Regions from separate parts of the Herbiconiux sp. 11R-BC genome, predicted to be linked through region 2. Evidence: predicted binding sites of a transcription regulator. Region 2 holds the regulator's gene; the other holds the start of a gene.

Region 1 (5,810 bases), on a different contig from region 2:
GCTCGACGGGCGGTTCACGCCCTCCGACGAGCTCGTGATGGGTGAGAACGGAGCCGAGATCCCGGTGCTGATGTGCCTCTGGAACCGCCCCGAGCGGCTGCGGGCGATGCTCGAGAGCCTGGATGCCCAGACCGGCACGCCGGGCATCGCCGTCTACCTGTGGAACAACAACAAGGTCGACCACACCTACTACCGCTTCGTCATCCGCGAGTTCGAGGCGCGGGGCGCAGTCACCTCCATCCGTCTGGTGCGCACGCCCTACAACCTCGGCTCGATCGCCCGCTTCTACTGGGCGCGGATGCTCGCCGCCACGAAGGGGCCCGGCCCGATCGTGGTGGTCGACGACGACGAGGACATCCGCCCCGACTTCGTGAGCACCGCGCTCTCGCTGTACGAGCCGAAGACGGTGCACGCCTGGTGGGCCTTCACCGTGAACCCGGAGACCGGCGACTACTTCGACCGCACGCCCGCGGGCGTCGGCGACCGGGTCCACCATGTGGGCCCGGGCGGCATGATCTGTTCGTCCGAGATCTTCCTCGACGACCGCTTCTTCACCGAGTTGCCGCAACGTTACTGGTTGCTCGACGACGTGTGGTTCACCTTCTTCGTGACGCGCGCCGGCTACCGGCTCGCCAAGCTCCCCGTCGAGGTCGAGTTCGTTCTCGCCGAGACCAACCAGCACCACAACCTCGGCGACCTCAAGCGCGAGTTCTACCGCTCCCTGCGCGCCCTCTGAGCGCTGTGCCGACCGCGTGGGATCCCAGGGTGGTGCGGCGTCTGGTGGTGGGGATCGGTGTCTGGCCGACGTCGACCCAGGCCGGTGGGACGAGGTGCGGGACTCCGCCGCGCATTATCAGGGCCCACGAAGATCTGTGGAGGTGGCTGTGGTGGAAGTGGCACAGCAGCACCCCGTTGCCGATATCGGTGCGGCCCGGCGGGTGGTTCTCGGAGACCCATTCGGTGACGTGATGGGTTTCGCACCAGGAAGGCGGCCGGTCGCAGTCGCCCCACACGCAACCACCGTCGCGGGCGGCGAGGGCCCGGTTCTGAGCCGGGCTGAACAGCCGGCGGGTCTTGCCGTGGTGGAGGACCTCCCCGTGGTCACCGAAGACCGTCGCGGCCGTGGCGGAATGGCAGCGCAACTGCGCGATCGTGGACGCCGGCACGGGTTCGGTGATCCCGTCGATCCAGCCCATCCCGCGGCCTTCCTCGAGGTCGGCGAGCGTGACGTGCACATTCACCGTCGTCGCCGACCCGCCCAGCCGCGGCATCTCAGGAGCAGCCGCCGCACGAGTGAGGAGTTCGGTGAGGGTGTCGACATTCTTCTGCCCCGCCGTGCGGGCATCGCCGAGCGCCGCAGTGGCCACGGCTTCGTCTTCCGCCGTGCGGGCGGTCGTGCCGCCCACGGAAGCTGCCGCGTCACTCGCGGCAGCTCGACCCTCAGCGGCCACCGAGTCCGCGGCAGCGACCCGGTTCTCTGCGACGGCGTGCTCGTCGGGCTCGGCTGAAGTCGCACCGCCGTCTCGACTCTCCGCAGCGCCAGCCGGATCGGCGGCGAATCGCGGACCCGTCGCCCGAGGGCTCTGCAAGACCTGCATGCTGCCCACCCACACGGCCGCTTGGTCCGGAGTGAGGGCGAAGCGCCCCCGGAGCATCCCATCGGCCGACCACGCGAATGTGAGGAAGCGCAACTGCTGCTGCCGCTCTGCGCGAGGTTCCGCCCCATCGGAATCGAGGAGCTCACGCAGGTGCAGCGCGAGCTTGCCGGTCTGATCGGCCGTGAGGCGGCCGGCGATGGTCTCGTCGACGAGGGTGCGCTCGGCGTCGGCCACGACATCCGGGCCCAGGCCCCGCTCGGCCAGGGTCAGGCAGTGCCGCACGATCGCCTCGGCCGCCTCCACCGCCAACACGCCCCGACCCAACGCCTCCGATACGCACGGGAACGGCTCCCGCCCGACCACCCCACCCAGGAGCAGAGCGCCCCGCAACCGGGCACCGAATTTCAACCGGGCCTGACACTCCGACACCGACGCACCCGTCACCGCCGACACCAGCTTCGCGGGGCTCGTGAAGTTCTGTGATCGCGACAAGCCCTCATCACCCAGCTCGGCCCGGGAACGGGCACCGACCTCGCCCGCGAACCGCACCCGCGCCGCATCGACCAGCCGCCCCACCCGCTCGACAGCCGCCAGATCACCCAGCACATCGGTGTCGGAAAGACCGGCCAGGTCGACCCCGAGAATCACCCCGAGCTCGGCGAAGACCTCATCGAGGCGGGAGGGGAGGGGCATACTGATATTCTATCAAATTAACCCGAAGAATGCTCGCTTAATAGAACGGATGTTCGGGTATCTGCTGAGAGCAAGTGCATATTGCCTACTGACTGGCCGCCTGGCGGGCGCCTCGATGTGGCCAATAGTCTGAATAGATGAAGACAGAAGAGTGGGAACACCGTGTCGCCGCGCTTTGGGTTGACGACACCGTCACCGACCAGCAGCGGATCGACGACATGAAGGGCCTCGCCGAGGCAGCCCCGCACCCAGCGATAGGCGAGTTCGAACTCGGCGGTGCTTTCGACTCCGCCGGCGACGAGGCGGAGGCCGCCGTCCACTACGCCGCCGCGACGACGGCCGGTCTCGACATCGTGGACCCCGACCGGGCCGCGCAATTGGTCGTGCAACACGCCTCGACCCTCCGGAACCTCGGCCGCATCGACGAGGCGATTGCAATGCTCCGCGACGCAAGCGAGCATCCCAGCACCGGGGCGGCGCCGAAGGTTTTTCTCGCGCTCGCACTTCACAGCGCCGGTCACTACGACGAGGCGCTCCGCGTCGCTATTGAGGCCGTCGAACCGACCCTTCCCCGATACAACCGTTCGGTATCGGCATACGCCAAAGCCCTCACCGAACACTGACCGATTCAGCGCTCGAGACACGCTGTGCGAAGCTGACCAGGTGCAAAGTCTCGCCGAGGCTTGGCTCGAGCCGTACTCGGCCCAGCCGCGGCCCGCCGTCACGCTCGTTTGCCGGCCGCACGCCCGACACATCCATATGCCGCCCGCGATCTTCCACCGGAGGAGTTCACCTCAGCAGATACCCGGTAGGGATGTTCGAGAGCACCGCTCCCGAACCCTCGCTCACCAGGCGCAGGCGGTCAGGTTCTGCACCGCCGCCGAGAGCGACGCCGGGCCGCCGATGAGCTGCACGTCGGTCACGCCGAGATCGCGCAGGCTCGAGAGCACCGCCCGCGGCACGCAGTCCGGCGGCACCACGAACAACGGCGCGCCCTCCGCGCCGGCGAGTGCCGAGCCCGAGAGGGCGTCAGGAAAGGTCACACCGGTGGCCAGGTAGGCCCGCGACGCCGAGCTGTAGGCGTCGCGGTTGATCGCCACCGACGCGGCGTAGCGGTCGTCGCCCGAGAGCCGCGTCACCGAGCCCACGAGGGAGAGCGAGGTGGCGATGCCGTTGCTGACGGATGCCGGGCCCCCGGCCACCTTCACGCTCTGCGTGTGCAGCCCGAGCAGCGTCGCCGTGGTGGCCGCGTCGGCCCCCGAGGCCTGCCCGTTCACCAGCAGCACCGGGCTCTTCGTGTGCCCACCGGCACCGCCCGCCGAGAGCGCGTCGGGAAAGTTCAATCCGGTCGCCACGTAGGCCGTCGATGCCCCCGAGGCCTGGAAGGCGTAATTCACGATGGCTCGCGAGGCCTCGAAGCGGTCGGCGCCACTCAGCCGTGTGACGGTGGGAGCCAGGCCGCGCAGGGCACCCTCCACCGCAGGCGACACGGATGCGGTTCCTCCCACGATCACGATGGTGGAGGGATGCAGCGCCGCGATCTCCGCGGCGACCGACGCGGGCAGCGCATCCGGGGACGTCAGGAGCAGCGGCCCGCCCTGGGCGGCGGCAGCAGGGCCCGCGCTCAGCGCATCCGGATAGTTGGTGCCGGTGGCCACGTAGACCACGGGCGCTCCGCCCGGATAGGCCCGCGCGGCAACGGCGACCCCGACCTCGTAGCGGTCGGCACCCGACACCCGGCCGGTGGTGAAGGAACTCGTGACGGCCCCTGTCGGCGCACTCGTGCGGCTCGCCGAGGCATAGCCCTGCCGCGACCCGGTGACCGTCACGGTGACGGTCCGGCCCACAGCCGACTGATCGGGCAGGTAGCTGTCGAGGGTGGCGCCCGGCACCGAGGCGCCACCGACGTTCCACTGGTAGCTCAGCGACACGGGCCCGGGCCCCCAGGTGCCGGCCGACGCCGTGAGCGTCTGGGCCACGGCCGGAGTGCCCGAGATCGTGGGAGTGGGCGTGGGGTTCAGCGGCTGCGTCGTCGGCGCCACGTCACCGCTGTAGCCCGCGAAGATCTGCACCCACATGCGCCCCTTGCCGGTCTCCGCATAGCCGATGCCGATGCGGGTGAACCGCCCGTCGAGGATGTTCGCGCGGTGCCCGGCCGAGTTCATCCAGTCGGTCATGACCTGCGCCGACGAGGTCTGGCCGATGGCGATGTTCTCCCCGTTCGCCCGCCAGCCGGCCGGGAGGCGGGAGGCCCGCCACTCGCTCGTGCTGTGCGTGAGCGGTGGGTCGAGCGTGCCCATGTAGTTGGCCCACTCCTCCGCCGCGGCCTCGATCTGCGGGTCGCGGATGAGCATCGGCAGACTCGCCTGCACCCGCTGGGCATTCACGAGGTCATAGACCCCGTCCTCCTGCGTACCGGCGTACGCCGGGCTCGCCGGAGAGGCGAGGACCCCACCCAGGACCACCGCCAGAACACTCACTATGGAAATTATGGATACCCGTACCGTACGAAGGTGCATGAACCATCCCCCGATGGACTAGCGCGACCGAACGCGTTCAGCCTAGCCCCGGCGAGGTTTCAGCGGTACAACGGCCGCCACAGCACGGATACCCGGCTTCTGCGGAGGGCGCTACCAGGCGCAGGCGGTGAGGCTCGACACGGAGCCGTTCAGTGAGTTCACCCCGCCGAGCAGCACCACCTTGCTCGCCTTCAGGGCCGCGAGATCCGAGATCACCCCGCGCGGCACGCAGTCGGCGGGCACGATGTAGAGCGGCGCCGCGCCCGTGCCGGCCAGCACGCCGCCGGCCAGCGCATCGGGGTAGTTGTAGGCCGTCGCGAGGTACACCGTCGCGCTCGAGCTGTAGGCCGAGCGGTTGATGGCCTGCGAGGCGGCGAAGCGGTCGGCGCCCGTGAGGCGGTCGACCGGCCCGATCGAGCCGAGCGAGTTCTGGATGCCGGTGGAGACGGAGTTCGGGCCGCCCGCGATGGTGACCTTCGAGACGCCGATGCTCCGGAAGAGGTCGAGGGTGGCCTGGTCGGCCGCGGAGGCCTGCCCGTTCACGAGCGTGATCGGCACACGCTGCGACGCCGCGGCGGAGCCGGCGGAGAGGGCGTCGGGAAAGTTCAGGCCCGTCGCGACGAAGGTCTTGCCGGCGCTCGCACCCGTTCCCGTGCCGGTTCCGAACGCGTACGCGGCGACCGACCGGGACGCCGCGAAACGGTCGGCGCCGTCGAGCCGGGTGACCGTGGGCGCGAGATTCTGCAACTGCGCCCGCACGGCATCCGAGAGGGAGTTCACCCCGCCCACCATGACGATGGTCGACGGCTTCAGGCGCGAGATCTCGGAGGCGACCGAGGGAAGCACCTGGTCGGCCGTGGTGAGCAGCAGCGGACCGCCCTGCTTCACGGCAGCCGGGGCCGCGCTGAGCGCATCCGGGTAGTTGCCGCCGTTCGCGATGTACACGACGGATGCGGTGCCCGGGTACGCGCGCTGCGACACCGCGAGCGCCACGTCGAAG
Region 2 (5,810 bases):
TGACTGCAATGTCAGACCACACGACCGCGGATCCCGAATCCACCGGTGACGACGTCGTCGCCCGGGTGCTGGCTCGCGCCGAATCCCGTTCGAGCGGCTTCTCGCTCTTCGCCCCCGGCTCGGCCCAGGCGCTCCAGCGCACCGAGACGGCGGATGCGCCGGGTCACGGCTACGACGGCGACCAGTTCGACCGCGAAGACCGCCAGTCGCTCCGCCGGGTGGCGGGGCTCTCGACCGAGCTCGAAGACGTCACCGAGGTCGAGTACCGCCAGCTGAGGCTGGAGAACGTCGTGATCATCGGCGTCTACTCGCAGGGCTCGCTCGACGATGCCGAGAACTCACTGCGCGAGCTCGCAGCTCTCGCCGAGACCGCGGGCGCCGCCGTTCTCGACGGCTTGCTGCAGCGCCGGCCGCATCCCGACCCCAGCACCTACTTCGGCAAAGGCAAGGCCGAGGAGCTGCGAGCCATCGTGGCGAGCCTCGGTGCCGACACCGTGATCGCCGACACCGAACTCGCGCCCAGCCAGCGTCGCGCGCTCGAAGACGTGGTGAAGGTCAAGGTGATCGACCGCACGGCCGTCATCCTCGACATCTTCAGCCAGCACGCCAAGAGTCGCGAGGGCAAGGCGCAGGTGGAGCTCGCGCAGCTCGAGTACCTGCTGCCCAGGCTCCGCGGCTGGGGTGACTCGATGTCCCGGCAGGCCGGCGGCCAGGTGGGTGGCGCAGGAGCCGGAATGGGTTCCCGCGGCCCCGGTGAGACGAAGATCGAACTCGATCGCCGGCGCATCCACACCCGCATGGCGAAGCTGCGCAAGCAGATCGTGGCCATGAAGCCGGCCCGTGAGGCCAAGCGGGCCAACCGCAAGCGCAACGCGGTGCCGAGCGTGGCGATCGTGGGCTACACGAACGCCGGAAAGTCCTCGCTGCTCAACCGCGTGACGAGCGCGGGGGTGCTCGTCGAGAACGCCCTCTTCGCAACCCTCGATGCGACGGTGCGCAAGTCGGCCACGGCCGACGGGCGCCCGTACACGCTCGCCGACACGGTGGGCTTCGTGCGTGCGCTGCCGCACCAGCTGGTCGAGGCCTTCCGATCGACCTTCGAAGAGGTGGCCGAGTCGGATGTGGTGGTGCACGTCGTCGACGGATCGCACCCCGACCCTGCCGGCCAGATCGCCACGGTGCGCGACGTGCTCGGTGAGGCCGGAGCTCGGGACATCCCCGAGATCGTGGTGTTCAACAAGAGCGACCTCGTGACCGACGACGACCGGCTGGTGCTGCGCGGGCTCGAGCCCACGGCGGTGTTCGTGTCGGCGCGATCGGGCGAGGGCATCCCGGAGCTGCTGGCGCGCATCGACGAGATGATCCCGCGGCCGAGCGTCGAGGTGGAGCTGCTCGTGCCGTACGAGCGCGGCGACCTCGTGACGCTGCTGCACGAGAAGAACACCGTGCTGAGCACCGACTACGAGGAATCGGGCACGCACGTGCGTGCCCTCGTGAATCCGGAGTTCGAGGAGCGCCTGGTGGAGTTCGCGGTCTCTCGCTGAGCATCCGCACCCCGCGTGGCGATCATCCCGCCGAGACGACGAAATCCGCCCCAAGACCTCGGTCTTAGGGCGGATTTCGGGGTCTCGCGAGGTGGTCAGACCGCTCTGAGAACGGCCACGACCTTGCCGAGCACGGTCGCGAAGTCGCCGAGGATGGGCTCGAAGTTGGTGTTGCGGGGGAGCAGCCAGGTGTGGCCGTCCCGCTGACGGAACACCTTCACCGTGGCCTCCTCGTCGAGCATGGCGGCCACGATGTCGCCGTTCTCGGCCGTGCTCTGCTGCCGGATGACCACCCAGTCCCCGTCGCAGATGGCCGCGTCGATCATCGATTCGCCGACGACCTTGAGCATGAAGAGCTCGCCGTTGCCGACGAGCTGACGGGGGAGGGGGAAGACCTCGTCGACCTGCTGCTCGGCGGTGATCGGGATGCCCGCGGCGATCCGGCCCACGAGCGGCACGAGCGCGGCGTCGCCCACCGGAGGCGCGGAGTCGGCATCTGGGGAGGGTGCGTCGTCGAGGGTGGGCATGTCGATGAGCACCTCCATCGCGCGCGGCCGGTTGGGGTCGCGCCGAAGGTAGCCACTGAGCTCGAGCTGGTTCAGCTGATGGGTCACGCTGGAGAGCGAGGCGAGACCGACCGCGTCGCCGATCTCGCGCATGCTCGGCGGATAGCCGCGTGCCACGACCGAGCGCTGGATGACATCCAGGATGGCGAGCTGCTTGTCGCTCAGGCTCTTGCGCCGCCGAGTGCGTCCCGAGTCGTTCGCCACGTCTACCTGCTTTCTGGTCTCCGCCACCCCCGATGTCGGTGGCTGGTGATTGAGTTCACCTGTCGATCGAAACTGTATCCGAGAACTGCTCGAATACGCACATGTCTTCGAGTGTGTCGCGGCATTTTCCGCAAAGATCCGGTTGACGAACACATTAATCGAATATATATTCGGAACACAGCTTCGCATCGGTGCTCCCGGCCGAGCACCGATGCGAATTCTTCAGGAGGAAATCATGAGCATTGCAGCACCGTTCGGCACCGCACACGCTCCCGCGACGCGTCTCCAGACCGGGCGCCTTCACATCACGGCCCGCGGCCGCAAGGTGCTCGCGGCCCTGATCGCTCTCCCCGTCGTCGGCGTGCTCGCTTCGCTCGCGCTCTTCGGCGGCGGCTCGGCGGTCGCCACGGGCACGGGCAGCGCCTCTGATTTCCACTACCTGACGGTGCAGGCCGGGCAGAGCCTCTGGGGCATCGCCGAGTCGTTGGCCCCTGCGGCCGACCCGCGTGACGTCATCGCCGAGATCGTGAGCCTGAACCAGCTCACCGACTCGGCGGTGCAGCCCGGCCAGCGCATCGCCATCCCCGCCGACATCGCCCGCTGAGGCGCAGCGCGCGCAGCTTCATCCACGCAGAACCGTCGGGCGGCCTTGGGTAGAATTCTTCAGTGACCTCCCTCGATGACCTGCCCATTCGAGACGACCTGCGCGGTCTGAGCCCGTATGGCGCTCCGCACCTGCACCTTCCGGTCGAACTCAACGTCAACGAGAACACGCATCCGATTCCCGAAGACGTGGCGCGCGACATCATCGAGGCGATAGCCCGTGAGCTCCTCACGGTCAATCGTTACCCCGACCGGGAGTTCACGGCCTTGCGCGACTCCCTCGCCGGGTACCTCGGCGAAGGTCTGAGCCGCGAGAACATCTGGGCGGCCAACGGCTCGAACGAAGTGCTGCAGCAGATCATGCAGGCATTCGGCGGTCCGGGGCGTTCGGTTCTCGGCTTCCCTCCCACCTACTCGATGCACTCGATCATCGCGGCGTCCACCGGCACGGCATGGATCGCGGGTCAGCGCGACGCCGACTACCTCATCTCGCCTGCGACCGCGGTCGAGTGGATCGAGCGCACGAAGCCCGACATCGTGTTCTTCTGTGCCCCCAACAACCCCACCGGCACCGGGCTCGGCCTCGACACCATCGTGGCCGCCTATGACGCCTTCGACGGTGTCGTCGTGGTCGACGAGGCCTATGCCGAGTTCATGCCCAGTGGCCGTCCGAGCGCACTCACGCTGCTCGAGGGCCGTCCGCGCCTGATCGTCTCGCGCACCATGAGCAAGGCCTTCGCCTTCGCAGGGGCACGTCTGGGATATCTGGCGGCTGATCCGGCGGTGACGGATGCGCTCCGCCTGGTTCGCCTGCCCTACCACCTGTCGGCTCTCACGCAGGCCGCCGCCGTCGCCGCGCTCGCGCACGCGCCCGAGATGCTCGCGATGGTCGACGACATCAAGGCCCAGCGCGACCGCATCGTGACGGTTCTCACCGAGCTCGGCTACACGCCGTGGCCCAGCGAGGCGAACTTCGTGCTCTTCGGCGGCGTCGACGACCCGGAGTGGCTGTGGCAGCAGCTCCTCGACCGAGGGATCATCATCCGCAACCTCGGCATCCCGGGGCACCTCCGGGTGAGCGCGGGCACCGCCGCCGAGACCACCGCCTTCCTCGACGCGATGCGCGAACTCACCGTCGATAGGATGGCGTCATGACCGCACCCCGCACCGCGCAGCTCCGGCGGGAGACCAGCGAATCGTCGATCGAGCTGAGTCTCGACCTCGACGGCACCGGCGTCTCCGACATCCAGACCTCGGTGCCGTTCTATGACCACCTGCTCACCGCCTTCGCGAAGCACTCGCTCACCGATCTGACGGTGCGCGCGAAGGGCGACATCGAGATCGACGTGCACCACACGGTCGAGGACATCGGCATCGTGCTCGGGCAGGCCATCCGTCAGGCGCTCGGCGACAAGTCGGGCATCTCGCGGTTCGGCGACGCCCTCGTGCCGCTCGACGAGGCGCTCGTGCAGGCCGTTGTCGACATCTCGGGCCGCCCGTACCTCGTGCACACCGGCGAACCCGCCGGTTTCGAGTTCCACCTCATCGGCGGGCACTTCACGGGTTCCATGGTCCGCCACGTGTTCGAAGCCATCACCTTCAATGCCGGGCTCACCGTGCACGTCACCGTGCTCGGCGGCCGTGACCCGCACCACATCGCCGAGGCGGAGTTCAAGGCCTTCGCGCGGGCGTTCCGCCAGGCCAAGGCGCTCGACCCCCTGGTGAGCGGTGTGCCGTCCACCAAGGGCGCGCTGTGATCGGCGTTCTCCGATGAGCCGCCCGAACGTCGTGCTGTTCGACTACGGCAGCGGCAACATCCACTCGGCCGCGAAAGCGCTCGAGCGCGCGGGTGCCGAGGTCACCGTCACGGCCGACCGCGTGGCCGCGCTCGAGGCCGATGGCCTCGTCGTGCCGGGCGTCGGCGCCTTCGACGCGGTGATCACCCAGCTCAACGCCGTGCGCGGCGGCGAGATCATCGACAAGCGCCTCGCCGGTGGCCGCCCGGTGCTCGGCATCTGCGTGGGAATGCAGGTGCTTTTCGCCGAGGGGATCGAGCGCGGAGTGCAGACCGAGGGGCTCGCCGAGTGGCCCGGCGTCGTCGAGCTGCTCGAAGCCGAGGTCGTTCCCCACATGGGCTGGAACACCGTGGATGCGCCGGCGGACTCCGTGCTCTTCGACGGCATCCGCGACGAGCGCTTCTACTTCGTGCACTCCTACGCCGCTCAGCAATGGGAGCTGACGCCCGACAAGACCCACCGACCGCCGCTGGTCACCTGGGCCGAGCACGGCTCGCGTTTCGTCGCCGCGGTGGAGAACGGTCCGCTCTCGGCCACCCAGTTCCACCCCGAGAAGTCGGGTGAGGCCGGCATCCGGTTGATGTCGAACTGGCTCGGCACTCTGAACTAGGGTCCGCGGCCGTTTCGACGCGAGGCGCACGAATCGCTACGATCGCGTGGGGTCCGCCGCCGGACCGCAGATCAAGCACCGAACAAGGAATCAGGCAATGAGCGAGTTCAACAAAGCACCGGGCCTCGTGCTCCTCCCCGCGGTCGACGTGGCCGACGGCAAGGCGGTGCGCCTGACCCAGGGCGTGGCCGGCACCGAGACCAACCACGGCGATCCGGTCGACGCCGCCGCCGACTGGATCTCGCAGGGCGCGGAGTGGATCCACCTCGTCGACCTCGACGCGGCCTTCGGTCGCGGCAACAACCTCGGCATCATCAAGAAGGTCATCCGCCAGGCCAAGGGGGTCAACGTCGAGGTCTCGGGCGGCATCCGCGACGACGCGAGTCTCGAGACGGCCCTCGAATCCGGTGCGAAGCGCATCAACCTGGGCACCGCCGCCCTCGAGAACCCGGAGTGGGCCGCGAGCGTCATCGCGCAGTACGGCGAC

Evidence for each region. Region 2 encodes LexA, which represses DNA repair genes until DNA is damaged. Its sites were predicted from a motif close to TCGAACANNTGTTCGA; they were not measured.
Region 1: the regulator LexA is predicted to act here: its motif matches at 2,333-2,348, upstream of VD659_RS01425 (DUF222 domain-containing protein).

The regions. Positions count from the first base shown of each region.
Region 1 covers NZ_JBCEBO010000001.1:317,177-322,986, forward strand. Annotated here, with positions in the region: gene VD659_RS01420 (glycosyltransferase family 2 protein) at 1-736, shown strand, start outside; gene VD659_RS01425 (DUF222 domain-containing protein) at 699-2,291, opposite strand; gene VD659_RS01430 (tetratricopeptide repeat protein) at 2,429-2,914, shown strand; gene VD659_RS01435 (cell wall-binding repeat-containing protein) at 3,137-4,771, opposite strand; gene VD659_RS01440 (cell wall-binding repeat-containing protein) at 4,922-5,810, opposite strand, start outside.
Region 2 covers NZ_JBCEBO010000007.1:15,526-21,335, reverse strand. Annotated here, with positions in the region: gene hflX (GTPase HflX) at 9-1,544, shown strand; gene lexA (transcriptional repressor LexA) at 1,640-2,314, opposite strand; gene VD659_RS15455 (LysM peptidoglycan-binding domain-containing protein) at 2,550-2,918, shown strand; gene VD659_RS15450 (histidinol-phosphate transaminase) at 2,981-4,072, shown strand; gene hisB (imidazoleglycerol-phosphate dehydratase HisB) at 4,069-4,674, shown strand; gene hisH (imidazole glycerol phosphate synthase subunit HisH) at 4,688-5,323, shown strand; gene priA (bifunctional 1-(5-phosphoribosyl)-5-((5-phosphoribosylamino)methylideneamino)imidazole-4-carboxamide isomerase/phosphoribosylanthranilate isomerase PriA) at 5,421-5,810, shown strand, end outside.